2 regions of the Sorangium sp. So ce590 genome follow, and region 2 is predicted to be linked to the other one. Evidence: predicted binding sites of a transcription regulator. Region 2 holds the regulator's gene; the other holds the start of a gene.
The links. Region 2 encodes HrcA, which represses chaperone genes, less so after heat shock. Its sites were predicted from a motif close to GNTAGCACTCNCCNNNGGNGAGTGCTANC; they were not measured.
Positions count from the first base shown of each region.

Region 1 (15,755 bases), 3.9 Mb from region 2:
CATGCATGCACCCCGGCCCCCTGCGGGCCATGGGGGCGGTCAGATCGGCTCGATCGCTGGAGCATCGGCGCGCGTGAACGTCACGATCGCACGCTCGCCGACGTCGGTCCACCCCGCGGGGGCCTGGTCGTCGTCGAAGTCCGACGCGACGAGCGTCAACCGGCTCGCGGCGTAATCGGGCATGCGCATCCGGCCGAGGCCGCCGTCGCTCAGGAGCCGCTCCATGTCGTCGCTGCCCTGGTAGATGCGGTACGCCATCGGCGTGCCGCCGTGGGCCGCGAGCAGGTACTCCGGGTTCGTGACCACGATGTTCATCGCGCTCGGTCCGGCCCCTTCCTCCGCGCAGAGCCGATCGACGAGCGATACGGAGGACCGGAGGGCCGCCCGCGCGCTCGCCGCGTCCACGTTGGGCCGATCAAGCTGGCCGCTGTCGTGGAGGAACGACAGGAACAGGTGGAAGAGGATCTCGCTGTCCGTCTCGCCGCGGACGTCGCGCTGGAGAAACTGCGGCAGCGAGTCGCTCAGCTGGCTCCGCAGTCGGGCGAACCCTTCGACCGTGCCCGTGTGGGCGAACAGCCACTGCCGGTAGCGGAACGGGTGCGTGTTCTCGGTGCGCAGGCTGCCGACCGTCGCAGCCCGGACATGCGCCACGAGGATGTCGGCGCGCACATCCTTGGTCATGTCGACCAGGCTGATCTCGGGTCGATCGTCGATCGGCCGGCGCTTGAGGAGAATCTCTCCTCCCTGGTAGAAGCCGACGCCCCAGCCAGGGATCACGCCCTCCTTTCGCCGAACCGTGAGGGCACGGTCTTCAAGCTCGATCGCACGCGCGCCGAGATCCGGACGGTTACCGATAAAGCCGACGAGACGAGCCATAGCTTTGTCCTCGCGAGTTGGGCCGGGGGCGGGGGCAGGGTCCGGCTCGCCGGTAGAGCGCTCCCTCATCTGCAAGCAGGGGTGGCTCCGTCGGTCGGCCGAGTGAGCGTGGGTCGCGGGTTGCGCCCTATGCTTTCTTGATACGACAGAGTCGCCGTGCAAGCGGAGCAAAAACGGATCCCCGGCGGCGACGCTGGTCGCGGGCACGGCTTGACCACACTGCCCGCCGCTCGTTCTCATTGTGCCGGTGCCGCCGGTGCCGGTCGCGTTACCTCTTACTCACGCTCCTCGCACGGCGCGCTCCTACCTGCCGCTCCTTCCCCGTGCCGCTCCTTCCCGCTGCCGCTCCTTCCCCGTGCCGCTCCTTCCCGCTGCCGCTCCTTCCCCCGCGAGCGGCTAGCCTCGTCTGCTCTGCTCTACGCGTCGGCTCATCGCGTCGAGGCCGTGGCGCATCGCGCCGTGGCGCGCGTCCAGCAGCGCTCGGCCGCCCCGCCGGTAGCTCGCTCTGGCCGCGCGACGTGCGGCCGGCACAGGCGGCTGCTGCACCGCGGGCCGCTGCGCAGCGGCAGCTGTGCATGCGCGGCCTTCGGAGCGGAGCGCGCGGCCAGGACCCGAGGAGCAGCCCCGGGCGGCGCGCGAGGGGCGGCAGGGCGGCGGCCAGACATACGGTCAGGAGCTCTGACGCGCGGCACTAAGGCGAGAGCCGATTCAGCATACGCGGGAACGGGATTGTCTCGCGCACGTGGGGCAGGCCGCAGATCCAGGCGACGCTCCGCTCGACACCCAGCCCGAAGCCCGCATGCGGGAAGGTGCCATACCGGCGCAGATCCAGGTACCAGCTGAACGCCTCGGGGGGCAGCTGATGCGTCTCGATTGCCCGCTCGAGTGTGGCGAGATCGTCCTCGCGCTGCCCGCCCCCGATCACCTCACCATAGCCCTCGGGGGCCAGGACATCGACGCAGAGGGCGAGCCGGCTGTCCGTCGGATCGCGCTTCATGTAGAAGGCTTTCACCTGGGCCGGATAACGGTGGATCATGACGGGGCGATCATACCGGCTGGAGATGATCGTCTCGTCCTCGCCGCCGAGATCCTCGCCCCAGGGAAAGTCTGGAATTTCAGACTCTGCCGCTGTCTTACGTTTCTCCACGCGCGCCTCGTTCAGGAGGGCGACGGCCTCGTCGTAACGAATGCGCGGGAACGGCTTCTTGACGGACTCGAGCTTCGTGACGTCGCGCTCGAGCACGGAGAGCTCGGGCCGGCGCCGCTCGAGGACGCGCTCGACGATGAAGCAGAGGAAGTCTTCCGCGAGGTCCATATCCCCCTCGAGGTCCATGAACGCGACCTCGGGCTCGACCATCCAGAACTCGGCCAGATGGCGGCGGGTCTTCGACTTCTCCGCGCGGAACGTGGGGCCAAAGCAGTACGCTTTCCCGAACGCGGCCGCCGCTGCCTCCATGTAGAGCTGCCCCGACTGGGTGAGGTACGCCTTGTCGCCGTGGTAGTCGGTCTGGAAGAGCGTGCTCGTCCCCTCGCAGGCGTTCGGCGTGAAGATGGGCGCGTCGACAAGCGTGAACCCTCGCCCGTCGAAGAAGTCGCGGATGGCCTGGATGATGGTGTGACGCACGCGCAAGATCGCGTGCTGCCGCCTCGATCGCAGCCAGAGGTGGCGGTGATCCATGAGGAAATCGGTCCCGTGCTCCTTCGGGGAGATGGGGTACTCGCCCGTGGTGGGGCCGAGCAGGCGGAAGCCGGACGCGACGACCTCGACCACCCCGGCGCGCTTCGGGTGCGCCTTCACCTGACCCGTGACCTCGATCACGCTCTCCTGGGTCACCCTGTCCGCCGCCGCGAAGACCTCGTCGCCGACGTCGCTCTTCGCCATCACGCACTGGACGGTGCCGAAGCCGTCGCGGAGCTCGAGGAAGTGGAGCTTGCCGCTTGAGCGCTTGTTGTAGAGCCATCCGCGGAGCACGACCCTGCTGTCGACGTGCTCGCTGAGGTCGCTGGTAGCGATGACGGGCGAGTCCTGCATGGGGGCCCGAAATAGCACGGTTTAGTTGCGGCTGACGCCGGCACCGGCCAAAAATGGCGCCATCGTGGCCTTCCAAAAGCGTCGCGCGCTCTGTGCGCTTGCGTTGTCCAAGCTGCTCGCCGCAGGGAGCATCCTGCTCGCCGCAGGTGGCTGCTCGTTCCTCTACCCGGAGCTCGCGACCCGGCTCCACGAGCCCCCTCCAGGGCAGGAGCTGCATCCTCCGCCGCCTGAGGACGTGCGGTGGCTCCGGATCGTCCAGGCCAGGATTCCAGAGCGCACGCGGGACGGTCGAGCCTGGGATCCAGAGGCGGGCGGCCTCCCCGACCCCTATGTCCGCGTCCTGCTCAACGGCGAGGAGATCTTTCGGACCAAGGTGCAAGCGGACACCCTGGACCCGACGTGGCCCGGCGGTCCCAGCGGAAATTTCCATATCTCGCCCGAGGATCGGCTCCGCGTGGAGGTCTGGGAGTCGGACGCGCTCTTCGACACGCCGATCGGGGTGCGCGACATCGGCCGGCCGACCGATGCGCAGCGCGCCGCCGCGGAGATCGAGGTCGAGCTCGACGGGGGCGGCTGGCTCACGCTGGCGTTCGAGCCGGCCCACGCCAAGCTCGGCCTCGGCTTCTGGTACGAGCTGCACTCGGGCTCCGCGTTCATCTCGCGGACCGTGGAGGGGGGGCCCGCCGAGCGCGCCGGGCTCCGCAAGGGCGACGAGGTGCTCGAGATCGCGGGGCGGCCCGTGCGGCGCCTGTCGGTCGCCGCGATCCGGGGCGTGTTCGACGCCGCGCCGCGCGCCGGGCTCGTGCTCCTGGTCAAGCACACAACAGGCGCGACCGAGCGGCTCAGGGTCCACGAGGGGCCCATCTATCCCCTGTTCGATCGCTTCTCTGCCGGCGAGTAAAGGAGCCAGCGCACCGTGAAGATCCCGCCGTTCGGGCTCACCACCCGGGAGATCCGCGAAGAGCTCGCCCCCCTGCGGAATGACTTCTCGATCGCCGTCTGCCGCGCGAAGAACCCGTTCAACATCGGCGCCATCATCCGCGTCGCGCACTCCTTCCTGGTGCGGGAGATCTTCCTGATCGGGACCGAGCCCTATTACGAGCGCGCCTCGATGGGCATGCAGAAGTACGAGACCCTCGTCGAGTGCCCCGACGAGGCGACCTTCCTCGAGGCGGCGCGCGGCCGCCCCCTCATCGGCGTCGAGCGCGATCACGCGCGGCGGACCCTCTGGGAGGCGCCGTTGCCCCACGGGCTCGTCTTCCTCTTCGGCAGCGAGGACGACGGGCTGCCGCCGGTGCTGCTCGACGCGTGCGAGGACGTGATCGCGATCCCCATGTACGGGATCAACCACTCGTACCCGGTGGCGATCGCCGCAGGCATGACCCTGTGCGAGTGGGCGCGGCGGCGCGACCCGCGCGGCGGCGTGAGCCGCGCCGGCGGCTGAGCCGCGCCGGGCGGCTGAGCCGCGGGTGGCTGAGCCGCGGGTGGCTGAGCCGCGCCGCCGCGCGGTGTCCGCGCGGGGCGAGGGGCCGCTACTCGCGGAAGCGCTCGAAGACGAGGAGCTCGCCGAGGAGGTCGTGATCGAGCGTCCCGGCGGGGCGCATCCCGAGCTTCTCGATCACCCGGAGCGACGCGCGGTGCCAGGCCGGCGTGGTGGCGATCACGCGCCTCACGCTCGCCTGCTGCAGCGTCCAGCGCAGGACGGCGCGCGACCCCTCGGTCGCGTAGCCCTGTCCCTGGGACCTGCCCTCGACGCCGTAGCCGATCTCCACCGTGCCGGTCGCGTCGGGCCGGCCGTTCAGCACCACGCTGCCCACGACGACGCGCTCTTCTTGCCCGCGCGTCACCATCAGCCGCGTGCCCCACAGGAAGGCGTCCGGATCCTCGCGCAGCCGGTCGAGGGGTGAGCTGAAGGCGCGCTCGACGAGCGCGCGCCCGGGCCAGGCGTCGGGGAAGCGCGCCCCCGAGATCGCCTCAGCCTCGAGGCGATCTCCGCGGATGACCGCCTCGAGCAGGGGCAGCGAGACCGGGGTCAGATCTAGGCGCTCGGTAGTCAGGGTGCTCATCGCGAACCTGCGCGGATCAGATCACGCGTCGCGGCCTGCCGGAAGTCGAAATGGCGAAGGGCCGACTTCCCCAGGAGGAAGCCGGCCCTCGCCCGCGGGGCTAGCTGCCCGCGCCGCGATCAGAAGTCGTGGCCGTGGCCCGCGTGGGCCCCGCCGGCCGCCGCCTTCTCGTCCTTCGGCCGCTCGGCGATGAGCGCCTCCGTGGTGAGCATCAGGCTGGCGACGCTGGCCGCGTTCTGGAGCGCCGACCGGACGACCTTGACCGGATCGATGACGCCCATCTCGAGCAGGTTGCCGTAGGTGCCCGACGCCGCGTTGTAGCCGAACGAGTCCTTGCCCTCGCGCACCTTCTGCACGACGATCGAGCCCTCCTCGCCGGCGTTGGCCGAGATCTGGCGGAGGGGCTCCTCGATGGCGCGGCGGATGATGTTCACGCCGAACCGCTGCTCGTCGTTGACCTGGATCTTCTCGAGCGAGCTCTGCGCGCGGATGAGCGCGACGCCGCCGCCCGGGACGATGCCCTCCTCGACGGCCGCGCGGGTCGCGTGGAGCGCGTCCTCGACGCGGGCCTTCTTCTCCTTCATCTCGGTCTCGGTCGCAGCGCCGACCTTGACCACCGCGACGCCGCCCACGAGCTTCGCGAGCCGCTCCTGGAGCTTCTCGCGGTCGTAGTCGCTCGTGGTGTTCTCGATCTGGGCGCGGATCTCCTGCTGCCGGGCCTTGATCTTGTCCTTCTTGCCCTGGCCGCCGACGATCGTGGTGTTGTCCTTGTCGATGATGACCGTCTTGGCGCGGCCGAGATCGCTGATCGTGACGTTCTCGAGCTTGAGGCCGAGCTCCTCCGCGATCACCTGACCGTCCGTCAGGGTCGCGATGTCCTTCAGCATCTCCTTGCGGCGATCGCCGAAGCCCGGCGCCTTCACGGCCGCGCAGTGCAGCGTGCCGCGGAGCTTGTTCACGACGAGGGTCGCGAGCGCCTCGCCCTCGACGTCCTCGGCGATGATGAGGAGCTGCTTCTGGCTCTTGGCGATCGCCTCGAGCACGGGGAGCAGGTCCTTCATGTTGGAGATCTTCTTCTCCGAGATGAGGATGTAGGCGTCCTCGAGGTTCGCCTTCATGGCCTCGGGGTCGGTCACGAAGTACGGCGAGAGGTAGCCGCGGTCGAACTGCATGCCCTCGACCACGTCGAGCGTCGTGTCGGCGCTCTTGGCCTCCTCGACCGTGATCACGCCCTCCTTGCCGACCTTCTCCATGGCGTCGGCGAGGAGCTTGCCGATCGTCTCGTCGCCGTTCGCGCTGATCGTGCCGACCTGGGCGATCTCCTTCGCGTCCCTCGTCTGCTTGGCCGTGCTGTGGAGGTGCGCCACGATCGCCTCGACCGCCTTGTCGATGCCGCGCTTGATCTCCATCGGGTTGTGGCCGGCCGCGACGAGCTTGGAGCCCTCGCGGTAGATCGCCTGGGCGAGCACGGTCGCGGTGGTCGTCCCGTCGCCGGCGATGTCGCTCGTCTTCGAGGCGACCTCGCGGACCATCTGGGCGCCCATGTTCTCGAAGCGGTTCTCGAGCTCGATCTCCTTGGCGACCGTGACGCCGTCCTTGGTGACCGTCGGCGAGCCGAAGCTCTTCTCGATGACGACGTTGCGCCCCTTCGGGCCGAGGGTGACCTTGACCGCGTCGGCGAGGGCGTTGACGCCCGCGAGGATCATGCTGCGGGCGGACTCGTTGTAGATGATTTCTTTGGCTGCCATGGTGTCTCTCCTAAGTTCCTGCTGTCGCCCGCGTCACTTCTCGATCACGCCGAGGATGTCGTCCTCGCGGAGGATGAGGTGCTCCTCGCCGTCGATCTTCACCTCGGTGCCCGAGTACTTGCCGAAGAGGATGCGATCACCCTCCTTGACGTCGAGCTTCCGCACGGTACCGTCCTCGCCGACCTTGCCGTTGCCGACGGCGATGACCGTGCCCTCGATCGGCTTCTCCTTCGCCGTGTCCGGGATGTAGAGACCCCCTTTGGTCTTCTCTTCTTCCTTCACGCGCTGAACGATCACGCGGTCCTGGAGCGGTCGAATCTTCATCTTGCGAATCCTCCGGGGACGAGCGGCCGCGTCCCTCGAGACGGCAGGACCCAGACAGCCCGCCTGAGCTGCCGCAAGGTCCCATACGATTGCAGTCTGGGCACTTTGCTAGCACTCACCTCAGGAGAGTGCTAGCGAGCGCGCGGAAGATAGCCACCCTCTCCGGGGTGTCAAGCGCGGGCCAGTCCGGCACTTTTCGGGCTAGCAGCCAGGCGCCGGGGTGGCTGTAAACCCTGAAGATCCCAAGGAAAGGTCCGGGGCGTGAGGCTGGGCTCGCTCAGGGCCATCGGCTAAAGTGAGCCTATGAGGGCGGAAATGCGGCAGCAGCGTGACGCGACGCCCTCACGGTCTCCAGCCCGATGGAGGCCGACAGGACGTGTCTGGTTGGCCTGAGCGCGCGGTGGCCCGGGTTACGTCGGTATCCAGGGCGCCCGCGCAGGTGAGGTGCCCCCGTGAGCCAAGCGATCTCTGTGTCCCCGAGCATGACCCGCTACTTTCGAGAGGTTGTGGACGAGGCGCTCCGAGTTCGGAACGTCGCCGCGACCGAGGCGGCGTCGAGTTACCTGGTCGGTCTGCTTTGTGCTTTCGCTCACCCGGACGAGCACGCCGAGTCCGCCTTCAACCAGCCCCTGACCTTTCTCCTGCGCGATGCCCTGGAGGCCTCCGGAGCCGAGCGCTTCCGCCGGCTGCGCAACCTCGGCGACGGCGTTCTCTACGTGGTCGGCTTCTTCGGCGGCCACATAGAGCTCAAGGGCGTCGATCGCGGCTATGTGGTCGGGGTCGGGTCGACCGCCTACCACCATGCCGCCGCTATGCTGCGCCTCAACGCGCGCGTCGGCCAGGGCCCGGATGTTCTTTCGGAGATGGCCGAGAAGTTCGAGCGCTTCGTGAGCGTCTTGAACGATGTGGCCGACGGTACGCTCGCGTCCGGTGCTCGGGACGAGCGCTCGGTGCTCCGGCTGTACGAGCGCTGGGTCCGCACCGGCTCCAGCCGCCTCGCCGAGGAGCTCGGGGCGCGTGGGATCGTGCCGGGCCGTGGGACGGGCGGGCTCAACTGATGCCGGGCGCGACCTTCCCCGGTCGGATCCAGCAGCACCTCGCGCGCACCTACGCGCTCGACGACGCGCCCGCCGTCGACGATTTCATCCGGCCTACGGACGGCAGCGCGCGCGAAGCGCTGCTGATCCGGCACGCGGACGGGGACATCGAGGTGGCGCTGCACCTGCCTCGCCGCGCGATCACGCGGGGGCGAGAGGGGACGTTCGACGAGATCTGCCAGATCGTCGAGGGGGTGAGCCACTTCATCTATGTGGCCGAGCGGGCGCGCAGGGAGCTCCCGACGACCCAGCTCGAGCTCGAGCTCCAGGCCGAGGTGGACAAGTACGTGCTGCTCGTCCACGGCGGTCTGGCCGAGGAGGTGGAGCCTCCGGGCCCGCCGCTCCGGCGCCGCCGCGAGGTCGCTCCACCGGGGCCCGCGTGCTTCGAGCCCGAGCGCGCCGCGCGGATCCGCGCCCACCTGTTCGAGCGCGTCACGTTCATGGATCCCCCGGGCACGGAGACCGGCGATCGCTACCGGATCGCGAACGATCTGGCGGCGCGGTTCGCGGGCCGGCTGGAGGCCGAGTTTGCCCGCCGCGGCCGGCACGCCGAGCTGTTCGCCGCGCTCCGACGCTTCTACGCGGCGGGGCAGACGGAAAAGATAGCCCTCGCGCGAGCCGCTTGATCGCGTCCTCGCCGGCGCTCGGGGTCGTCCTTGGGGGACGCCTCCGAGCGCCCGTCGCGGCCGCGGGCTCGTTCTCTCTTGACCGGTTCGCGCGCACGTACTCTCATCCGCATCCAAGATGCCTTCCGCGAGCATGATGCCGCCCCGTGTGCTGGTGGCCGAAGACGAACCGGCGATGTTGAGCCTCGTTGCGCGTCACCTGAGGAACCTGGGGTTCTCGGTGATCGAGGCCTCCGAGGGCGATTCGGCCTGGGACCTCGCGCGCGAGCACCAGCCGGACCTGGTGATCCTCGACGTGATGATGCCCGGCATGAGCGGCTGGGAAATCTGCAAGCGGCTGAAGAGCGACACGTCCGACGGCCGGCCGTTCGCGAGCACCGGCGTCATCATGCTCACCGGGATCGGCGAGAACCTGAACGAGATGACGTCGCCGCTCTTCGCCGCGGACGCCTGGTTGAACAAGCCGTTCGACTTCGCGGATCTCGATGCGCGGGTGCGCGAGACGCTCGCGCGTTACGCGAAGCAGCTGCCCGAAGCGAACGGCTGCAAGGTCCAGCCGAGCGCAGCAGGCGAGGAGCGCGAGGCGGAGGCGCCGCGCGCGCAGCAACCGTCCGCAGTGCGCGCGACCGGGGCGAAGCAGCCGGCGGCGAACGGCGCTGCGACGACCAAGGCGGCGGCGAAGAAGCCGGCGTCCAAGAAGGCGGGGGCGAAGAAGCAGGCGTCCAAGAAGGCCGCGGCGAAGAGGCCGGCGGCGAAGAAGGCCGCGGCGAAGAGGCCGGCGGCGAAGAAGGCGGCGGCGAAGAAGGCGGCGGCGAAGAAGCCGGCGTCCAAGAAGGCCGCGGCGAAGAAGCCGGCGGCGAAGAGGCCGGCCGCGAGGCAAGCGGCGTCCAAGAAGGCCGCGGCGAAGAAGCCGGCCGCGAGGCAAGCGGCGTCCAAGAAGGCCGCGGCGAAGAAGCCGGCCGCGGCGAAGAAGACAGCCGCCACGAAGGCGGCACCCAAGAAGAAGAAGACGGCGAAGTAAGCCACCCTGGGGCCCGCGCCGCGCGCGCGCCCGGTCACGTCATTCCCAATAGAACGCACGCGTTCGCGCTGCTGGCGCCTGGGCGCAGGGGATCCATCCGGTCGGAAATCGGAGGGAGAGCCCTCACGCACTCTCCGGAGCGCGATCGATGCCGGAAGTCCGCTGAGCGCAGAGGCTGCCCTGCGCGGGAATGATCGGGGTTCGCCGCGCGTCATGCTCTTCACGCGTCGCGCGCAGCCTCCCAGGAACTTTCGGGCGCATGACCCGTCAGCGGGTACAATGCTGCGACGTTTCCTCCTCGAGGGCCCCCGCGGGGGGCGCCCGGAGCGCTGAGCACCGTGAGCGACTCTCGCACGAAGCATCTCGACCGCATCCGCAGCGCCGCGCTCGCCGTCGAGCTGAGGCTCCGGTTCGGGCGCGCGCTGCGCGCTCTGCCGACCGCGCTGACCCTCGCGCTCGCGCTCGCAGCCGGGACGCTCGCGGTCCACAAGGCGCTCCCCGCGCACCTGAGCGAGCCGCGCGCGCGGCAGATCCTGCTCGGCGCGGGGTTGCTCGTGCTGGTCGCCCTCGCGCTGGCGATGCTGCGCCGCCTGCCTCCCCGCGCCGGCACGATCGCCCTCGACCGGCACCACGGTCTCCACGACCGGCTGACCAACGCCCTCGCCTTCGAGACGCTGCCCGCGGCGCAGCGGACCCCCTTGATGGAGGCGGCGATCGACGACGCCTGCGAGCACGCGGCAACGCTGCGCCCCGCTGGCGCCGCGCCGCTCGCGTTCCCGCGCGAGCTCTGGACCTCGGCCGCGGTGGGCCTCGGCGTGCTGGCGGTGGCGCTGCTCGAGGTGCGCACCCCGCGGAAGCAAGCGCCTGTCGCGCAGACCATCGACGCGCTCGCGATGTCGCCCGACGACCTCGAGCTCTTCAAGGACGCGGCGAAGGCGCTCGACCGGCAGGACCAGAGCCCGGAAATGAAGTCCGCGGTCGAGCGGTTCAACCAGCTCATCGAGGACATCGCCAACAAGCGCCTCGATCGGACCGAGGCGTTCCGCCGCATGGAGGCGCTCGAGCGCGAGCTCCTCAAGGGCGCCGAGGCCGACCTGAAGGCGCTCGAAGAGGCGCTGAAGGAGACCGGGATCGATCTCAAAAAGAGCGACCTGGCGAAGGGCGTGGGGGAGTCCCTCGAGAAGAAGGACCTCGAGAAGGCGAAGAAGGACCTGAAGGAGCTCGCCGAGAAGCTCCGCGACAAGAAGCAGAAGTTCAACAAGGCCGAGATCGAGCGGCTGCGCAAGGCGCTCGCCGAGGCGGCCTCGCGCCGCAAGGAGGCCCTCGCCGCGATCAACGAGAAGCGGGCCGAGGTGCGCGAGCAGCTCCTCAAGCAGAAGCAGAAGGCCTCCGCGAACGAGCAGCAGAAGTCCGAAGAGGAGCGGCTGCTCAAGAAGAAGGAGCGCGAGCTGGAGCGGCTCGACCGCGAGGCCGAGCAAAAGGAGCGGACCGGGCGCCAGCTCGACCGGCTCGACCGGGAGCTCGCCAAGGCCGCCGAGGATCTGATGCGCGATCTCGGGATGTCAGCGGACGATCTCGAGCAGGCCGCCGAGGACATCAACCGGATGCAGCAGGAGGAGATGTCCGAGCAGGAGAAGGAAGAGCTGCGCCAGCGGCTCGAAGAGCTCCGGGAGCTCGTGCGCCAGCAAGGGCAGGGCGGCAAGCAGCGGATGGCGAGGATGCTCCGCTTCGGCAAGCGCGCGCGCGGCAACCAGGGCAGCGGCGAGGAGCAGCAGGGGCAGGGCCAGCAGGGGCAGGGCAACGGCGAGCAGGAAGGCCAGGACGGTCAGCAAGGCCAGGGCGGTCAGGGCAAGGGCGGTCAGGGCAAGGGCCAGGAGCTGGTGATCGGGCCCGGCGGCAAGAAGATCCTGATGCCCGGCGGGCAGGGGCAGGGACAGGACGGGCAGGGGAGCGGCCAGGGCAACAGCAACGGGGGCAATCAGCCCGGGGGCGACGGCGCCGGCTCCAGCCGCGGCGGCGAGGTCGCGGGCAAGCGCACGGACCCGAAGATGGGGACCCAGGACGTCCAGGCGCAGGGGCTCGACACGCAGCAGGGGCCGTCGAACAGCGAAGTGATCCTCAGCGCCGCCGAGCGGGGCTTCAAGGGGACCGGCTACAAGAAGGTCTTCACGGACTATCACACGGTCGCGGAGCAGCAGATCAACAAGGACCAGATCCCTGATGGATACCGGTTCTACGTGAACCGGTATTTCCAGCTCATCAGGCCGCGCGAGTGAGTCGAGCCGGCGGCTCGAGCGCGACCGCGCCTCTCTAGACTAGCGGCGCTCCGCGACAGCGGGCGCGAAGCAGGAAGCTATGGCCGAGAAGACGAAGGAAGCAGCGCGGGCCGAGGTGGACGAGTTCCGCGCGAGCATCGGAGGGCTGCGCGAGGAGGTGGGGAAGGTCATCGTCGGCAACCGCGAGGTGGTCGATGGGGTGCTCACGTGCATGCTCGCAGGCTCGCACGCGCTGCTCGAGGGCGTACCGGGGCTCGGCAAGACGATGCTCGTCCGCACCATGGCCGAGGCGCTCGAGCTCCAGTTCTCACGCATCCAGTTCACGCCCGACATGATGCCCGCCGACATCATCGGCACCACGGTCATCGATGAGAGCGCGGGCGGGCAGCGGTCGTTCTCGTTCCGCAAGGGGCCGATCTTCGCGAACATCGTCCTCGCCGACGAGATCAACCGGGCGACGCCGAAGACGCAGAGCGCGCTCCTCGAGGCCATGCAGGAGCACCGGGTCACGGTCTCGCGGCAGAGCTACACGCTGGAGGAGCCGTTCTTCGTCCTGGCGACGCAGAACCCCCTCGAGAGCGAGGGGACGTACCCGCTGCCCGAGGCGCAGCTCGATCGGTTCTTCTTCAAGCTGCACGTGCCGTTCCCGAGCCGCGACGAGCTGAACTCGATCCTCGAGCGGACCACCGGGACCGACGCGGTCGCGGTGCGCCCGGTCCTCGACAGGGAGCGGATTGTCGCGATGCAGCGGCTCGTCCGCGAGGTGCCCGTGGCGAAGCACGTGCAGGACTACGCGGTGCGGCTCCTGCAGGCCACCCACCCCACCGAGGGAGACAGCCTCGACGAGGTGAAGCGGTTCGTGAAGTTCGGCGCGTCGCCGCGAGGGGCGCAGGCGCTCCTGCTCGCCGCGAAGATCCGGGCGCTCTTCGAGGGGCGGTTCGCGGCGTCGGTCGACGACGTGCGCGCGTGCGCGCTGCCCGCGCTGCGCCATCGCGTGCTCCTCAACTTCGAGGGAGAGGCCGAGGGCGTGAAGACCGACCAGGTGCTGCAGGCGATCCTCAAGCACTTGCCGGAGAGCAAATGAGGCGCCGCCTAGGGTAGCATGGGGCTCTTCGACGCGTTCAAGAGGGCCGCCGCGCCGCTGCGCCGGCTCTCCGCGCTCTCCGCCGGCGCCCCCGACGAGGAGCTCTTCGACGACGAGTTCCAGCGCAAGCTCGACTACCTCGCCATGGTGAGCCGTCGCGTCTTTTCGGGAGCGATGCGCGCGGAGCGGCGGACAAAGAAGACCGGCTCCGGGGTCGAGTTCGCCGATCACCGGGACTACGCCCCCGGCGACGATTTCCGGTACCTCGACTGGGCCGCGTACCAGCGCTTCGACCGGCTCCTCATCCGGCTCTACGAGGAGGAGGAAGATCTCTCGATCTACTTCATCCTCGACACGTCGGCGTCGATGGCGTTCGGCGACGGCGCGAAGCTGCGGCACGCGAAGCGCCTCTGCGCGGCGCTCGCGTACGTGGGGCTCGCCAACCTCGACCGCATCGCGATCGTCACCGCGACCGACGAGATCAGCGGGCGCATGCAGTCGACCCGCGGCAAGGCGCGCATCTTCAGGATCTTCCGCTTCCTCGGGCAGGCGCGCACAGGCGGCGCGACCGATCTGGGGGAGGCGATGAAGACCTTCGTGGCGCAGCACAAGCGGCGCGGGCTCGCCGTCATCCTCAGCGACCTCTACGATCCGGTGGGCTTCGAGCGCGGCATCAACGTGCTCCGCTACAACCGGTTCGAGCCGTTCGTGCTCCACATCGTCGACCCGGGCGAGGCTCGGCCCGCGCTGCGCGGCGACGTGCGCGTCTACGACTGCGAGACCGGCGACGAGCGCGAGGTCACGGTGACCGCGAAGGTGCTCGATCGCTACGCCGAGGCGTACGACCAGTACCTCGACGAGATCCGCCGCTTCTGCACGTCGCGGCAGGTGAGCTACTTCCGCGCCGACGTGTCCGTCCCCTTTGACGAGCTGATCCTGCGCGTGTTCCGCAGAGGCGGCTTCCTCCGGTAGCGATGCTGCACTTCACCGGCGTCCCGCTGCAGACTCTGCTCCAGATCGGCGCCCTCGCGGGCGCGGTGGTCGTCGTCTTCTACATCCTGAAGCTGCGCCGGCGGCCCGTCGCGGTCCCCTTCTCGAAGATCTGGGAGCGCGTCCTCCGGGACAAGGAGGCGACGAGCCTGTTCTCGCAGCTGAAGCGGCTCCTCTCGCTCCTGCTGCAGCTCGCGCTCCTCGCGCTGCTCCTGCTCGCGCTCGGGGATCCTCGCCCGCAGGCGAACCTCGTCGAGGGGCGCAACATCGTCGTCCTCGTCGACGCGAGCGCGAGCATGCAGGCCGTCGACGTCGCGCCCTCGCGCATCGAGCTCGCGAAGGAAGAGGTCAGGAAGATGGTCCGTGGCCTGTCCGGCAGCGACCGCATGCTGCTGGCCCAGATGGACGCGGCCGTCACGCCGCTGTCCACGCTCACCGGCGAGATCGCCGATCTCGAGGCCGCCGTCGCGGCGGTGAAGCCGACCGACGCCACGGCCGATTTTGCGCGCGCGCTCCGCTTCGCGGGCGATACCCTGAGCGGGCTCCCGTCGCCGGAGGTCATCGTCGTGAGCGACGGCGCGCTCGGCGAACCGGCCGACGCCGGCGGGCCGGTGCACCTCGGCGACATCAAGCTCTCGTTCTTGCCCATCGGCACGGGCCAGAGGAACGCCGCCATCACCGAGTTCTCGGTGCGGCGCTACCCGCTCGACAAGAGCCGCTACGAGGTGATGCTCGAGGTCACGAACACGAGCGACGAGCCGCTCGATCTCGAGCTGTCGCTGCTCGGCGACGGCCAGCTCACGGATCTGACGCGCCTCCGGCTCAAGCCCAAGGAGAAGCTGCCCCGCTTTTACCCGAACCTCTCCGGCGCATCGAAGACGCTCGAGGCGAAGCTCGCGCTGGCCGACGGCAGCTCCGATGACCTCCCGGCGGACAACCGCGCGTACGCGCTCCTCCCCGAGCGGCGCCGCGCGCGCGTCCAGGTCGTCTCCGCGGGGAACATGTTCCTCGAGGCGGCGCTGCTCCTCGACGAGTACCTCGACGTGACGTACGTCGAGCCGCAGCGTTACCCGACGGCGTCGTCGTTCGACGTGACCATCTTCGACGGCGTGGCGCCGAGCGTCGCGCCGGGGAGCGGGAGCCTGCTCTACCTCAACCCGACCGGGACCACCCTCCCGTTCGAGGTAGGCAAGGAGATCCTGGACGACGATCCGAACTACCGTCTGGGGTTCGACGAGCTCGACGCGAAGCACCCGCTCCTGCGCTACACGGCGCTCAGCGACGTGAACATCGCGCGCGCCCACGTGCTCAAGGGCAACAAGGAAGACAGGGTCGTCGGCCGGAGCTACAAGGGCCCGCTGCTCATCGAGGGGCGGCGCGGCGGCGTCAAATTCGTCGCGCTCGGCTTCGACGTCCGCGAGAGCGATTTCCCCCTCCGCATCGCCTGGCCGCTCTTCCTGCTCAACGCGATCAACGACTTCGTCGAGGAGGACACGAGCTACATCTCCTCGTTCCGCACGGGCGCGGTCTGGCACATCCCGGCGTCCTCGTCCGCGGAGTCGGCCAGCCTGGAGCTGCCCGACGGGACGAAGCGGGCGGTCCCGATCCAGGACGG
Region 1 covers NZ_CP150346.1:7,854,059-7,869,813, reverse strand. The annotation lists gene WMF28_RS29510 (hypothetical protein) at 1-11, opposite strand, end outside; gene WMF28_RS29505 (class II glutamine amidotransferase) at 40-777, opposite strand; gene asnS (asparagine--tRNA ligase) at 1,568-2,908, opposite strand; gene WMF28_RS29495 (PDZ domain-containing protein) at 3,012-3,809, shown strand; gene WMF28_RS29490 (TrmH family RNA methyltransferase) at 3,825-4,352, shown strand; gene WMF28_RS29485 (GNAT family N-acetyltransferase) at 4,441-4,974, opposite strand; gene groL (chaperonin GroEL) at 5,094-6,722, opposite strand; gene groES (co-chaperone GroES) at 6,756-7,046, opposite strand; gene WMF28_RS29470 (hypothetical protein) at 7,553-8,104, shown strand; gene WMF28_RS29465 (hypothetical protein) at 8,104-8,769, shown strand; gene WMF28_RS29460 (response regulator transcription factor) at 8,888-9,790, shown strand; gene WMF28_RS29455 (hypothetical protein) at 10,129-12,066, shown strand; gene WMF28_RS29450 (AAA family ATPase) at 12,146-13,150, shown strand; gene WMF28_RS29445 (DUF58 domain-containing protein) at 13,169-14,122, shown strand; gene WMF28_RS29440 (vWA domain-containing protein) at 14,125-15,755, shown strand, end outside.
Region 1: a site for HrcA is predicted at 7,154-7,182, ahead of groES (co-chaperone GroES). Genes of this name have one in related genera too.

Region 2 (15,755 bases):
GCTGCGCGTCGCCAGGATCAGCACGGCGCGGAGCCCGCCGGCGCGGCCGGCCGTGGCGAGGAGGGTCTCGGCGGTGAGGTGGTCCATCGCCTGCGCGTCGTCCCAGGCGAAGCAGTGGAGCCGATCCTCGCAGAGGCTCTGCACCATCCGCGGGAAGGCCGCGCGCAGGATCGCGGTCGTCCCCTGCGGCGCCCGCTGGTCGACGAGCGCCGCGCCGAGCTGGCCGAGCACCGCCGCGGACTCGTCCTCGCGCAGGCCGAGCGCGCGCAGCCGCGGCAGCACCGCGCGGATACGCTCCTCGTCGTCACCCTCCTGGATGCCGCAGAGCACCTGCAGCATCGCGGTGAGGCCGCTCCACGGGACGTCGGCGCCGTTGTGCGGGCACGACGCGACGTAGACCCCGACGTTGTAGTCGCCCTTCGAGAGCCGTCGCTCCATCTCGGCGAGCAGCCGCGTCTTGCCGATGCCGCGCTCGCCCTGGATGACGGCGATCTGCGCGCGCTTCCTCGTGGCGTCGGCGAGGATGTCCCCGAGCTGCTTGAGCTCGTCGCGGCGGCCGACGAAGCGGCCGTACGCGCCGTCCGGGGGCTGCGCCGAGGTGACCACGCGGCCCCCCTCGGGCGCGGTCCGGCCCGCGCCGGGCAGCTCCTCGGTCGTGAACGTGTTGCGGAGGACGCGCCCGGTGAGGTGTGACACGGCCACGTGCGACTCGGTCGCGCGGGCGAGCGCCTGGGCCGAGGCGATGAGCGACGTGAGCCGCTCGTCCCGGATCGGGGCGCCGCCGCTGTCGACCAGGATGCGGGCGAGGTGGATGCCGGCCGAGGCGGCCGCGCCCCCGCCGCGCGAGCGCAGGATCACGAGGGCGGCGCGCACCGCGGCCTCGGTGTCGCGGCCGTCGGCGTCGCCGAGCCCGAAGACCGCGACGAGCTGCGACGCCTCCTGCTCGAGCAGGAGCGCGCCGTAGCGCGCCAGCACCTCGCGGGCCCGCCCGATGCGCCTCGCCGCGTCGTCCTCGGGGCCCGTGAAGATGAGCACGAGCGCCGTGACCTCGCGCCGCTCGCCGAGCCCGCGCGCGGACGGGCTGCTGTCGGCCTTCTCGAGCAGCTGGAGGAGCCCCGACGCCGTGCGGCTGCGCGTGCTGCTCGTCGTGTGCGGCACCTCGACCGGCGTGCGCTCGTTGGCCCCGATCGGCTCCTCCTCGAGCACGGCGCTCGCCTCGAGCGCGGCGCCCGCCTTCTCCTCGTGGAACGGCTCCAGGAACTCGGCGAGGTCGTTCGCCCCGAACCGCTCGCCCGTCGCGTAGAAGAACCCGAGGAGCGCCTCGTGCAGCCGCCCGGCGTCGGGGACCCGATCCTCGACGTTCCTCGCGAGCATCGTGCTCACGATGTCGACGAGCGAGCTCGGCGCGTCGGGGCGCACGAGCGCGAGCGGCGGGTACTCGCTCGCCTGCAGCCGCCGCATGACCTCGAACGCTGTCGGCGCCGCGAACGGGTTCGAGCCGGCGATCATCTCGTAGAGCACCGTCCCGAGCGAGAAGAGGTCGCTCCTGCCGTCGATCGCGTCGGCGCGCGACTGCTCGGGGCTCATGTACGCGAGCTTTCCGCGGATCCTGCCGGCGCGCTTCTCGCCGACCTCCTCCTCGGTCATCGACTGCGTCGCCTTGGCGATGCCGAAGTCGGTGACCTTCACCTCTCCCTCCCAGGAGAGCAGGATGTTCTGGGGCGAGATGTCGCGGTGGACGATGCCGAGGGGGCGCGACTGCTCGTCGCGCCGCCGGTGGGCGTGGTCGAGCGCCTTCGCGATCTCGGCCGTCATGAAGACGGCCATGCCGAGGGGGATCGGCCGCTTCAGCCTCCGGCAGCGGGCGAGCAGCGTCGCCAGGTCGAGCCCGGGGACGTACTCCATCGCGATGAAGTAGCTGGTCGGATCGCCGTTCGGATGGTCGACGCGGCCGAGGTCGAACACCTGCACGATGTTCGCGTGCGAGAGGCGGACGGCGAGCTTGGCCTCGTGCACGAACATGTCCACGAAGCGCCCCTGCTCGGCGAGCTTGGGGAGGATGCGCTTGATGACGAGGACCTTCTCGAACCCCTCGACGCCGAAGCTCTTGGCCTTGAAGACCTCGGCCATGCCGCCTTCGCCGAGGCGCTCGAGCAAGCGATAGCGTCCGAAGGTCTCGTTCAGCATCGTCCCGTCGAAGCCCCGCGCAGCCTAGCGTCTAGAGCGCGCGCGGCGCTCCGGAGGGGACGGCCTCGGATCGGCGAGCGAGCCGGTCTTTGCTCCCCGGCTGCGTCGCCCGGCCGCGCGTCACGTCTCGACCGCCTTGTTCGCGCCGGCGTCATCGTCCCCTCCATACATCGACTCGGCGATCCGGAACGCCGCCCCCTCGAGGCGCGCGTACGCCGCCCGGAGCGTGTCGAGATCGCCGCCGCCGTCGAGCAGCTTCCGCAGCGCGGCGCACTCGGCGTGGACCTCGCCGAGGAGCTCGGCGTCGAGCAGATCGCCGTAGCCCTCGAGGGCCTGCTCGGTCGTGTAGGCGAGGGTCTCGGCCTGGTTGCGGATCTCGGCGAGCTCGCGCCGGAGCGCGTCGGTCTCCTTGAACCGCTGGCCCTCCGAGACGAGCCGATCGACCTCGTCCGGCGTGAGGCCGCTCGTCGGGGTCACCCGGACCTCCTGCACCCGCCCCGTCCCGAGATCCCGCGCCTCGACGCGCACGATCCCGTTCTCGTCGATGCGGAAGGTGACCTGGATCTTGGGCAGCCCGCGGGGCGCGGGCGGGATGCCGGTGAGCTCGAAGCGGGCGAGGCTCCGGCAGTCGGCGGCCATCTCGCGCTCGCCCTGGAGCACGTGCACGGGGACGAAGCTCTGGTTGTCGACGCTCGTCGTGAAGATCTCGCTCCGCTCGGTCGGGATCGTGGTGTTCCGCGGGATGAGCTTGAACATCACGCCGCCGCCGGTCTCGACGCCGAGCGACAGCGGCGTCACGTCGAGGAGCAGCACCTCGTCCACGTGCCCCGAGAGCGCGGCGCCCTGCAGCGCCGCCCCGACCGCGACGACCTCGTCGGGGTTCACGCCCTTGTTCGGCTCCCGGCCGAAGAACTCGCGCACCGCCGCCTGCACCGAGGGCATCCGCGTCATGCCGCCGACGAGGACCACGGTGTTGACGGCCGAGACGGGGAGCTTGGCGTCCCCGAGCGTCGCCCGGCAGACGTCGATGGTCCGCCGGATGAGGCTCTCGCAGAGCATCTCGAGCTCGTTGCGCCGCATCGTGCGCTCGAGGTGGAGCGGCCCGCCGCCCGGGCCGACGGCGATGAAGGGGATGTTGATCTCGGTCTCGAGCGACGACGAGAGCTCGTGCTTCGCCTTCTCCGCCGCCTCCTTGAGCCGCTGCAGCGCCATGCGATCCCGGCGCAGATCGATCCGGTGCATGCCGTCGAACTCGTCGGCGAGCAGGTCGATGAGCCGCTGGTCGAAATCCTCGCCGCCGAGGTGCGTGTCGCCGCCGGTCGACTTGACGCTGAAGACGCCGCTCGCGATCTCGAGGATCGAGATGTCGAACGTCCCTCCGCCGAGGTCGTAGACCGCGATCGTCTCGGCCTTCACCTTGTCGAGGCCGTAGGCGAGCGCCGCGGCGGTCGGCTCGTTGATGATCCGGCGCACCTCGAGCCCGGCGATCCGCCCCGCGTCCTTCGTCGCCTGCCGCTGCGCGTCGTCGAAGTAGGCCGGGACGGTCACCACCGCCTCCGTCACCGGCTCGCCGAGGAACCGCTCGGCGACCTGCTTCATCTGGCCGAGGATCATCGCCGAGATCTCGGGGGGCGAGTAGCTGCGCCCCTTGACCTCGACCCAGGCGTCGCTGTTCGACGCCTCGACCATCTTGTACGGGGCGAGCAGGACCTGCTTGCTGACCTCGGGCGCGCTGAACTTGCGGCCCATCAGCCGCTTCACCGCATAGATGGTGTTCTGCGGGTTCGTGACCGCCTGGCGCCGCGCCACCTGCCCGACCAGGCGCTCACCGCTCGCGGGGAAGCCGACCACGGAGGGGGTCGTGCGCGCGCCCTCGGCGTTCGGGATCACCCGCACGTCGCTGGCCGAGGCGACCCCTGCCCCTTCGACGACCGCCACACACGAGTTCGTCGTCCCGAGATCGATGCCGATCACCTTCCCCATATGCGGCGAAAGATACTACAGACCTGGATGCTCGCTGGGTGGGCAGACGACCGTGGCGCCCGCGATATTTGGGGAGATCGTGCGGTGAGGTGGCGGGGCACAGCAGATCCCGGAGAGGACCACCGCCCTGATGCGCATGAGGCAGGAGGTGTGCGCCGGGGGAACCGGCGCGCGCCGCCGCTGGAAGATCAGCCCGCTTCGGAAGCCGGCTCGCCGGGCGAGCCCTTCGAGACGACGACCATGGCCGCGCGGAGGAGGTAGTCGCCCTGAATGTATCCCGGCTGGACCTCCGCGATCACGACGCCGGCCGGGTGCTCGGTCGACTCGATCTGCTGGATGGCCTCGTGCACGCTGGGATCGAAGGGCTTGCCGACGGCGGCGATGCGCTTGATGCCCATGCGATCGAGCGTGTCGACGAACTGCTTCGCCACGATCCGCACGCCCTCGGCGACCGACTTCGCGTCGGGCGCGCTCTCGGCGTGGCTGGCGGCGCGCTCGAGGTTGTCGAAGACCGGGAGCAGATCCTTCAGGATCGTCTCGCGACCGCGGCGCTGCGCCTCATCGACCTCGCGCCGGGAGCGCTTACGGAAGTTGTCGAAATCGGCGGCGGTGCGCAGCAGCTGCTCGCGCATCCGCGCGGCCTCCGCCTGCGCCTCGCCGAGCTTGTCTTCGGGGGTGGGGGCTCGCTGCTCCGCCGGCTCTGCGCGTTCCGCCTGCGCTTCCGCCGTCTCCCCCGTGTTCTGGTTCGACCCATTTTGTTCCGAATCGCTCATAGGACGGCCGGCACTATAGCCAGCCGCGATCCGCTGGCAATCTCCAGGCCGAAGTCGGCCCGCGGCGGGCGAGCGCCGGCGCGTCCGGCCGGCCGCGCCTCCCGGGACCGGCCGCGGGCGCTCGCCGGTGTCCGTGACCGGGCGCTCTGGACGCGCGTTTCGCCCAGGTCTCGGCGATCAGCAGCGGCCATGCATCCACCGTTTGCTCCGACCCCCTGCCCGGCGTTAGATCGGCCCCATGAGCATCGCCACGAGCCCGGGCGGCGACCCCGCCCCGGCGAACGCCTCGACGCCCGCCAGCTCGCCGCTCCTCGCGGCGCAGAAGCACCTCCTCGGCAACTACCGCCAGCCTGCGTTCGTCCTCGACCGCGGCCGGGGTTGCGAGCTCTTCGACACGGAGGGGCGCAGGTATCTCGACATGTGCGCTGGGGTGGCGGTGGCGTCGCTCGGGCATGCTCACCCGCGGCTCGTGGCGACCATCGCCGAGCAGGCGGGCCGCCTCATGCACGTCTCCAACTACTTCTTCAACGCGGAGAACCTCCGCCTCGCCGAGGAGCTCTGCGCGAAGACCGGCTTCGACCGCGCCTTCTTCTGCAACTCGGGCACCGAGGCGAACGAGGCGATGCTCAAGCTCGCGCGCCGCCACTTCTTCAACCGGGGCGAGACGGAGCGCTACCGGATCGTCGCGTTCGAGAACGCGTTCCACGGCCGCACCCTCGGCGCGATCGCCCTGACCGGGACGCCGAAGTACCGCGAGGGGTTCGGCCCGCCGCTCGCGGGCGTCACCCACGTGCCTTACGGGGACGTGGCCGCTGTGCGCGCCGCCATGGGCCCGGACGTCGCGGGGATCCTCGTGGAGCCGGTGCAGGGGGAGGGCGGCGTCCTGCCGGCCCCGGCCGGGTTCCTCGCCGAGCTGCGGCGCATCGCGGATGAGCACGGCGCGCTGCTGCTCCTCGACGAGGTGCAGACCGGCATCGCGCGCACGGGGCACTGGCTCGGCTCGATGGTCGACGGTGTCCAGGGCGACGCAGCGGCGCTCGCGAAGGGGCTCGGCGGCGGCTTCCCTGTCGGCGCGCTGGTGCTGCGGGAGCGGCTCAACGGCGCGCTGCCCCCGGGCTCGCACGGCTCGACCTACGGAGGCAACGCGCTCGCCTCCGCCACGGCGCGCACGGTGCTCGCGGTCATCGAGGAAGAGAAGCTCTGCGAGGCCGCCCAGAAGCGCGGCGAGCAGCTCGGCCGCGGCCTCGCCGCGATCGCCGCGCGGCTGCCGGGCATGTGCGCCGGCGAGCGCGGGCGCGGCCTGCTCCGCGGGCTCATCCTCGCGCCCGGGGTGGACGGGCGGGCCGCGCTCGGTCGCGCGCGCGACCGGGGCGTGCTGCTCACGATCGCGGGCAGCAACGTGCTCCGGTTCACGCCGCCCCTCATCGTGAGCGAGGCGCAGATCGACGAAGCTCTGGCCGAGGTCGAGGCCGCGCTCGCCGAGACGCCGGCTGCGGGTTGAGGTGGTCGCGTCGCGCGCAGCCGGGCCCACCGTCGCGCCCCTCCCGTGCTCGGGCTGCAGCAAGCTGATCGATCCGCTGCGCGCGGGGCACGTCGCGATCTTCGACCAGCGCTTCCACTATTTCTGCAACGCCCGGTGCCGCCACACCTTCCTCGGTGAGGCGTCGCCCGCGCCGGGCGACGTCCGGCCGCCTGGCCTCGCGGCGCACGGCGCGGCGTTCTTCGGCGCTGCTGCTCGAGGGAGCTCGCCGGGGACGCCACCGGGCGTCGCCGGGCCGTACGCCTCAGCGCCGCGCGCCGAGCCCGCGCGGGCGGGCTCGGACGAGGGCGCCACGCGCATCGCCGATCTCGACGCGCCGATCGTCGACGCGTTCCCGCCCGTGTCGCTCGACGAGAAGCTCCCGGACCTGCCCCTCCTCGACGACGATCGCGCGCTGCTCGAGCCGATCGGGAACACCATCCTGAGCGAGGAGCCGCAGCGCTACGAGGCGGTCGAGGCGCGGGACATCGGCGCGCTCCTGCTCGTGCTCGCGATCATCGCGGGGACGCTCGCCGTCGCGCTCACCCTCGCCGGGGACGCGAAGCTCGTCATCGGCGCCCGCATCGTGCTCGCCACGGTGAGCGCGGGGATGCTCCTCGGCCGCGCCGCGACGACCGCGCGCGACGCCACGGACCCGCACCCGGCGCCGATGCTCGCTCCCGTCCTGGGCGGGCTCGTGGCCGCCGTCTGGGCCCTCTTCGGTCAGGATCGCGCGCTCGCGGCCGAGGCCGCGTCGCTCGCGGGCGTGATCGCCACCGCCAGCGCGATCAGCGCCTGGCTCATCGAGAGCGCCCGCCACCGCGTGTTCGCGGAGCGGGGCTGGATCGCGTCGGTGCTCTCCGCGCCGGCGCGCTGGCCGCCGGGCGCGTGGGCGCCGAGCCCGGCGCCCGCCGACCGAGCCCTTCCGCGCGGCGACGACGGCGCCGCCGAGGGCGCCGGGGTCGAGCTCTACGAGCTGCGACCGGGCGAGAGCGTCCAGGTCGACGCGGGGGATGTCGTCCCCGTCGACGTCGTGGTCACGGGCGGCGACATCGAGGTGCTCCCGTGGATCGGCGCGACCACGCCGGCCCGTCGCCGCGACGGCGACCCGGTCATCGCCGGGGCCACGGTGGTCCGGGGCCGCCTCGTCGGCGCGTGCACCTTCTCCGGCGGCGATCGCGCGGTCGCGCGCGTGCTGCTCGACGCTCGCCGGCGCGCGGACGCCCTCGCGCCGATCGCGCAGGCCTCGCGCGCCCTGACCGAGCGCTGGGCGTTCGGCGCCGCGGCGATCGGCGCGCTCTCCGCGTTCGTCGCCGGGCGAGCGCCCGTCGAGATCGCGATGACCGCGGCCGCCGTGCTCGCCGCGATGGCCACGGCGATCACGGCTTCCATCGCCTCGGTGCACGTCGCGCGGGGCATCCTGCTCGGGCTCCGCCGGGGCATCGTCTACAAGAGCGCCGACGCCTGGGATCGCGCAGGCAGGATCTCGGTCGCCGTGTTCTGCGCGCGCGGCACGCTGCTGCTCGGCGAGCCCGAGCTCGCGGAGCTGGAGGCGACCGGCCAGAAGCTCACGCCGAGCGACGTGCTCGCGCTCGCGGCCGGGGCGGAGCGCACCGAGGAGCACCCGGTCGCCACGGCGATCGTCCGCGCCGCCCGCGTCCGCGGCCTGCGGCCCGACGGGGTGCGCAACCCCAACTTCCACCCAGGCCTCGGCGTGACGGCCGTCACCTCGTCCGGCGAGGAGCTCTGCGTCGGCAACCGCGCGCTCATGCTCGAGCAGCGGATCTCGATCGCCGCGGCCGAGAGCCGCGTCGCCGAGCTCGAGGCGCTGGGGCGCACCGTGGTCCTCGTCGCGGTGGGCGCCCGCCTCGTCGGCGTCATCGGTCTGCAGGACGGGCTGCGCCCCGGGGCGCGGGCCGCCATCCAGCACCTGCTCGACGCGCAGATCGAGCCCGTGCTGATGTCGGGCGACGCGCGCGAGACGTGCGAGGCGATCGGCCGCTCGCTCGACATCGACCACATCCGCCCCGAGGTCCTCCCCGCGGATCGCGGCGCCGAGGTGCGCCGCCTGATCGACGCGGGCACGAGCGTCGCCGTCCTCGGCCACGCCGGCGTCGACGACGCCGCGCTCGGCGCCGCGGACGTCTCGGTGGCCCTGGGCGCGGCCGGCTCCGCGCCCGCCGACTTCTCCACGGTCCTCGCCTCGGACGACGTCCGCGACGCTGCGCTCTCCCTCGCGCTCGCGCACCGCACGCGCCTCGAGGCGCGCGTCGGGCTCGCGCTGAGCGTCGCCCCCGCGCTCGTCGGCGCCGCGGTGATCTCCGCGTTCGTGCTCCCGCCGGCCTACGCCCCCATCGCCTCGCTGCTCGGCGGCGTCATGGCCGTCGTCCACGCCCGCGCGCTCGACGCGAAGAGCTGAGCGCCGCGCGCGGCCTGCAGCGCCGGCGCGGGCTACGAGATGCTGGAGGCCGCGTCCTTTGTGTCGCGGCAGTCCAGGCAGACGCCGTACATCTCGTGCTTGTGCCAGGTCACCTCGAAGCCGTACTTCGCGGCGATCTCCTCCTGGAGGGCCTCGATGCGTGGCTCCTCGAACTCGATGATCTTCCCGCAGCTGACGCAGATCAGGTGGTCGTGGTGCGCGCTGGCGTCGTCCGCCAGCTCGTAACGGCTGAGGCCGTCGCCGAACCGGCGCTCCGAGGCCACGCCGCACTCCGCGAGCAGCTTGAGCGTCCGGTAGACCGTCGCGTACCCGATGCCCCGGTCGTGCGCGCGCACTTCCGTGAGCAGGTCCTCGATGGTCATGTGCGGCGCGCCCGAGAAGAAGGTGTCGACGATCAGCCGGCGCTGCGCCGTCGACCTCAGCCCCTTCTTGGCCATGTACGCCTGGAGACGGGCGCGCAGCCGGTCGAGGGCAACTTTGTCGACCTGGGTCACGCTGTCCCCCTCCCTCGCGATGACGGCCATGACGAGTTTATCCCGTTCGCGGCGAACCGCGTCAAGGCCGGCGACCGCGCCTGCTCGGCGCGACCGGGCAAGCCCCCCTGTCGCTACTCGCCGACCTGCGCCATGTAGCTGACCTGCGCGGCCGAGCCTCCCAAGGGGCTCAGCAGCGTGACGGGCGGCGCCACCATCCCGGCCGCCGACGTGTTGTCGATGACAACGTAGTAGAGGCCCGGGCGCAGCGCATAGCGGCGCGTCTCGATGATCCCGGGCTGGAGAGGGCCGCCCGCCTGCACCGGGCCGGGCGGGGGACCGAGCGGCTTGCCGGTCTGATAGGCCTCGCGCCAGGCGTCGCCCGTCGGCTTGTCGACGATCATGATGTCCACGGGGGCGCCCTGCACGCTCACCTTGAGGTAGAGCGCCTGGTCCGAGTCGGCGATCTCGAACGGCCCGAGGTAGTCGCGCTGGTGCGCGTGCACCTCGACGCTCTCGTTCGCGAACGTGTAGCGCTCGTCGTCCTCCACCTCGAACGGGTGGTGCGGCCGCTGGGGCGGCATGAGGATCCCCAGCGTGAAGTCCTTCCCGGTCTCCTCGTTGTAGAGGACGGTGAACCCGCGGGTCATCTCGCCCGCGACGATCTGGTTGCCGATCAGGTTGGCGATCCCTCCGAACGGCGCGACGTTCGCCATCACGTCGATGACGGGGTTCTCGACGTAGCCGAGCTGGAAGCTCGGGCCCTGCACGATCCGGTTCAGCCGTCCCCACACGTAGACGTCGTCGCCCGCGATCTGGAAGTCGGGCCGGTACTCGACGGACGTCGTGAGGGAGAAGCCCACCCGCTTGGCCGGCTGCATGTAGCCGTACCCCGTGCCGGTGATGTGCACGGTGACCGTCTGGGCCGAGTCGTTGACGTCGTACGAGCACTGCATCGGGAAGAACCGCCCCATGGCCGACGATCGGTCCTGCAGGCGCAGGGAGACCCCGCTCTTCAGCATCTCGGGGCAGATCTTGCTGGCGCCGAAGTTCGAGAACAGAAACCAGCGGAGGCCGGGGCTCGCGTTCACGGGACCGCTGATGCAGGGGCAGCCGACGAACGTGAACGACAGGGCGACGGCGGCGAGCGTCAGCGCGGCAGACGCGGTGGACGCGCGGGGGAGCGGGGAGCTTCGTGCGGGCACGCGGGTTAACATAGCGGGTCGACCTCGGGGCGAGAGCGGGTTTGCGCCGGGGAGGACGGCCGGTCCCGCCTCAGCGCACGAGATGCCATTGGACGCCGGGAGTGACCTCCAGATGCAGGTGATTTTTGTGCGCCCGGTCGTAGTTGGGGGTGAGGATCGACGTGAAGATGTGCTGATCCGCGGCCTCGCACACGATGGAGCGCAGCTCTCGCGCCGTCGTGTCCGCCGGAGGGCTGCCGCTCGCACCCCTGCCGGCCGCCCTGGGCTTCCCGGTCGCCCTGGCGCCCTCGCCGCACACCGGCGCGCCGCGCCTGCCGACGAAGTCGCGCTCGACGTCGAGCCACTCCTCCGCGAGCCCGTCGCCCACGCGCTCCTTGACGAACCGGTAGGGGTCGATGGCGAGCCCGCCCGGGTGCCTCGGGGCCAGCTTGCCCTCGGGCCACATCCTCGACGGAGGTCGCCAGGCCGAGAACATCAGCACCTCGACGATGTCGTGCACGCGCAGGATCCGGCTGAAGTCCGAGAGCGCGAGCGCGAGGCGGCAGTCGAAGACGTCGTTCGGGTTGTCCGCGCGCCGGTGGGTCGGCAGCGCCGTCCGGTAGAGGACCCCGCCGACCCCCTGCATCAGCCGCACCGGCGCGAGCACGCCCGGCGCGCGCGGCACCGGCTCGAACGCGATCTTCCGCCGCGCGAGCGCCGCGCGGCACTGCTCCGCGCTCAGGGCCGCGTAGCGCGCCGACGGGTGCTTCGCCCAGTCCTGATGGAACCGCACCTTCGGCTTGCCCTGCGCGCTCGGCGCGGCGGCGAGCGGGCCGAGCGCGAGGGCGAGCGCGGCGGCGGTGGCGGCGTGACGTACGGACGGCATCGTTGCGGGGTCGGCCTCGCGCGGGCAGGCGAAGCGCCCGCTGGAGGAGGCGGAAAGCTGGAGGCGCCCGCCGGTGAGCGGGGCGCCGCGGAATTGCGCGCGGCGGCGGCGCCCATCCTACCGCGCCATTTGACCGGGCCGTGCGATCGCCTCAAAATAGCTCGCATGCGCATCCGTGGGCCCGGCGCCCGCTCGCGCCTCTTGATGTATGGGAGCGAAGGCCCGGCCCGCACGGCTTCCCGGTCCGGGCGGTCCCTGGGCCAGGTAGCCACAGCAGCGCACGCATGCGCCGCCTGCAGTTGACATGGGAGATTTTTCCAATCGCGCTCGAAAGATCCTTTTCGCAGCGGTCACCGAGTTCATCGCGACAGGCGACCCCGTAGGCAGCAGGACGCTTGCGCGGAAGTACGGGCTCGATCTCTCGGCTGCCTCGATCCGCAACGTGCTCGCGGACCTCGAGGAGGCCGGCTACCTCCACCAGCCGCACACCTCTGCTGGGAGGATCCCGACCGACCGCGCGCTCCGGTTGTTCATCGACGCGCTCGTCGAGCTCCGGTCGCTCTCCCCCGAGCAGCAGGCCGAGCTCAGCGCCAGGTTCACCGAGATCTACACGGTGGCGAGCGATCCGCTCCGCGAGACGGGGCGTTACCTCTCGGAGCTGTCCGGCGCCGCGGCGGTCGTCGCTGCGCCGCGGGCGGAGATCCGCGCCCTCTCCCAGCTGCGCTTCATCCCGACGAAGCCCGGGCAGCTGCTCGCCGTGCTCGTCTTCGCCGACGGCTCGGTCGAGAACCGCTTCCTCTCGATCGGCGAGTCGATCAACGAAGGGGAGCTCAACCGGATCCACAACCTGCTCGCCGACGTCATCGAGGGGCGCACGCTGGGCGAGATCCGGGACCTCTTCGCCCGCCGCCTCGCCGATGAGCGCCTCCAGATCGACGCGCTGAGGCGCCGCGCCTTCGAGCTCGGCAGCAAGGCGACGGCCGACGTGACGCGGCGGAGCCAGGTCGTCATCGAGGGGCAGAACCGCCTGATCGATCTGCCCGAGTACGCCGACGTCGACCGGCTCAGGAAGCTGATGAGGGCGCTCGAGGAGCGCGAGGAGCTCGTCGATCTGCTCGACCGCACCCTCGCCGCCGGCGCGGGCGAGGTCACCGTCTTCGTGGGCAGCGAGGCGGGCGATCTCGGCGGCGGGCAGCTCAGCCTCGTCGCCGCGCCGTACATGGAGAACGGGCGCGTCGCAGGGACCGTGGGCGTGCTCGGCCCGACGCGGATGGACTACGCGAAGGTGATGCCGCTCGTCGACGCCACCGCCGCGGCCATGAGCGAGGCGCGCGGCAAGGTCAAGTAGCGCCCTTCCGGCGCGCCTCGCGGAGCCGCTCGAGCACCTCGTCGAAGTCGGGGGGCGGCGGCGCCTGGAACCGCATCGGCCGGTCGTCTGCAGGGTGATCGAAGCCGAGCTCGGCCGCGTGGAGCATCAGCCGCGGGGCGGGGATCCTCGGCCCGCGGTAGTCCCGCACGTAGACCGTCTCGCCGACGAGCGGGTGCCCGGCCTCGGCGAGGTGGATGCGGATCTGGTGCGTGCGCCCCGTCTCGAGGCGGCAGGCGACCAGCGTCACGCCCGCGGCGCCGGTCCCGTCCTGCGGCCCCGGGAGCGTCTCGATCGGCTCCACGTGTGTCACCGCGAGCTGCCCCTCGCGCCGTCCCCCCCTCGCCGAGCCGCGCAGCCCGTCGCCCCGATCCTCGATGAGGTAGCTGCGGTGGGTGCCGCGCGGGACGGCGCCGTGCGCGAGCGCCAGGTACTGCCGGTGCATCGAGCGGACGCGGAGCTGCTGCGCGAGGTGCTTCTTCGCGGCGAGCGTCCGCGCGAAGACGAGCACCCCGCTCGTCCCCTTGTCGAGGCGCTGCACCACGCCGAGCGGGGCCCGTCCGCGCAGACGGTCGCGCCGGGCCAGCACCTCCCGCACGAGCGCGTCGAGCGTCGAGGCCTGCTCCGCGGGGTCCTCGTCGCCGTAAGGGATGGTGCTCACCCCGGCGGGCTTGTTCACCACCACGACGCTCGCGTCCGCGTAGACAACGAGCTCGCTCTCGAGCTTGCGCCGCCGCACCGTCTCGGGCCGCGGCGCGTGCAGGCGGACCTCGATCGGCTCCCCGCGGAGCACCCGCCGCCGGGCGCTCGTCGCCACCGCGTTCCCGACCAGCACCTTGCCGGTCTCGATCAGCCGGCGCGCGTCGGACCACGAGACCGAGGCCAGCACCCGGACGGCCCCGTCGAGAGGCCTCCGATCCAGCTCTGCCGGCACCGTCCAGCGGCCATCCTGTGGGGGCCGGACCGGGGCGGTCGAGTCGGCGCCGAGCGGTTCGGCGTCCTGGATCTGGGGCGGCGGAGCGGGAGCGGCGGGTCGGAGCGGGCGCATGAGAGCTCGTTGAGGGCGCCTCGGCTCCGCCCACCGGCGTGGGGCCGGGCTCTACCGGCGCGGAAAACGCACATCCGCGGGGCTCGCGAGGCGAAAGACACCGCGAATGTTGACACATCGCGCGACCGGGGCCGAAGATATCGGAGCCGTCATCGCTTTCTCGCCATCTGAGAGGAGACCCGTTCGTGGCCAGCACCCTTCTCGCCGTAGACGACAGCGTGACCATGCGCAAAGTGCTCGAAATCACCTTTGCGGGTCAGGATTTCCGCGTCGTGACGGCGAGCAGCGCCGACGCTGCGCTGCAGAAGCTCAAGAGCGATAAACCCGACCTGGTGATCGCCGACATCACGCTCGAGCCGAAGAATGGCTACGAGCTGTGCAAGGCGATCAAGCAGGCCTCACCGGCGACGCCCGTCCTGATCCTGTCGTCCAAGCAGAACCCGTTCGATCCCGCGAAGGGCTCGAGCGCGCAAGCCGACGACCACATGGACAAGCCGTTCGACACCCAGCAGATGATCGACAAGGTCAAGAAGCTGCTGGCGTCGCGCGGCGAGGCGAAGCCCGCCGCCGCGGCTCCTGCGGCGGCGACGCCTGCGCCCGCGCGCACGCCCGCCGCGGCGCAGCCCGCCGCCGCGGCGAGCCCGCTCCAGCGCGCGAAGACCCTCATCTACACGCCGAACGCGCCCGCCACCAGCGCCGCGCCGGCCCAGGCCTCGGTCAAGACGGCGCCGGGCGGTGCGGGGAGCGTGCCGGTCACGACGACGATGGCGTTCTCGCCGACGCCGGTGTCCGGCGTGCCGAAGACGGCGTCCGGGCCCGCGGCGGTGGCGGCCACCGCCGCGGTCCAGGTCAACGGCCAGATGGCGAGCAAGCTCGAGGGCCTCGGGCTCACGCCCGAGCAGGTGGAGGCCGTGATGGCGCTTTCCCGCGACGTCGTGGAGCGCGTCGTCTGGGAGGTCGTGCCCGTCCTCGCCGAGACGATCATCAAGGAAGAGATCGCGCGCCTGACGAAGTAGCCGCGCGCCGCGGCCGCCGCGCGGCCGCGCTGCGCGGGAGCATGCGCGACCGCTGCTTTGCCCGGCGACGTGGAGTTGCTACGTCAGGGCCGCGCCTCGTTCCGCGTTCGGCGCAGCCATGAACGACACGCACGACAAGAGCAGCGGTGCGCCCGCGGATGCCGGCGACGAGACGGACGCGCTCGAAGCCGACGAGGTGCGCCTCGTGCCACAGGGCAACCCGCTCCGCTGGCGCGGCGCTGCTGTGTCCGCCGTGGGCGCCCTCCTCGCGTTCGTCGTGATGGCGCTCGCGCCTCAGCTTCGCTGGGGGGTCCCGCTCGGCGCGCTCGGGATCGCCGTCGCGGCGCTCGGCCTGCTCGATTTGCTCGGCACGTTCGACGACCCGCCCGAGCGCGTCGCCGCGCGCGTCGGGATCCGCGACCTCCTCGGTCCGCTCGCGCTGCTCGGGGGCGGGCTCGTCGCGTTCTTCGTTCTCATCACGCTCAGCGTGGCGGGCTACCTCTCGCCGAGCTCCCTCTCGCGGGACGGCGCGCCCACGCTGCTCTCGCTGGCGGCGTCCGCCGTCGCCGTCCCTGCCGCGTTCCTCACGGCTGTGGTCGGCGTGTTCCGGCTCGGCGAGCGCCTCGGCCCCTGCCGCGTCGACGAGGCGGGCGCCCCGCGCCCCCTGATCCGGCGGCATGGCTTCTGGCTCGTCTCCCTCGTCACGCTGCTCTACCTGCCCATGCTCGGGAGCCACTCGCTCACCGACCCGTGGGAGACGCACTACGGCGAGGTCGCGCGCGAGATCCTGGCCAGGAACGACTGGATCTCCCTCTGGTGGGCGCAGGACGGCTGGTTCTGGTCGAAGCCGGTGCTCGACTTCTGGATGCAGGCGCTCGCG
Region 2 covers NZ_CP150346.1:3,238-18,992, forward strand. The annotation lists gene WMF28_RS00010 (serine/threonine-protein kinase) at 1-2,187, opposite strand, end outside; gene dnaK (molecular chaperone DnaK) at 2,308-4,170, opposite strand; gene grpE (nucleotide exchange factor GrpE) at 4,359-4,943, opposite strand; gene WMF28_RS00025 (aspartate aminotransferase family protein) at 5,182-6,444, shown strand; gene WMF28_RS00030 (HAD-IC family P-type ATPase) at 6,446-8,881, shown strand; gene WMF28_RS00035 (Fur family transcriptional regulator) at 8,914-9,426, opposite strand; gene WMF28_RS00040 (hypothetical protein) at 9,510-10,580, opposite strand; gene WMF28_RS00045 (hypothetical protein) at 10,651-11,445, opposite strand; gene hrcA (heat-inducible transcriptional repressor HrcA) at 11,750-12,793, shown strand; gene WMF28_RS00055 (RluA family pseudouridine synthase) at 12,786-13,859, opposite strand; gene WMF28_RS00060 (response regulator transcription factor) at 14,045-14,875, shown strand; gene WMF28_RS00065 (ArnT family glycosyltransferase) at 14,994-15,755, shown strand, end outside.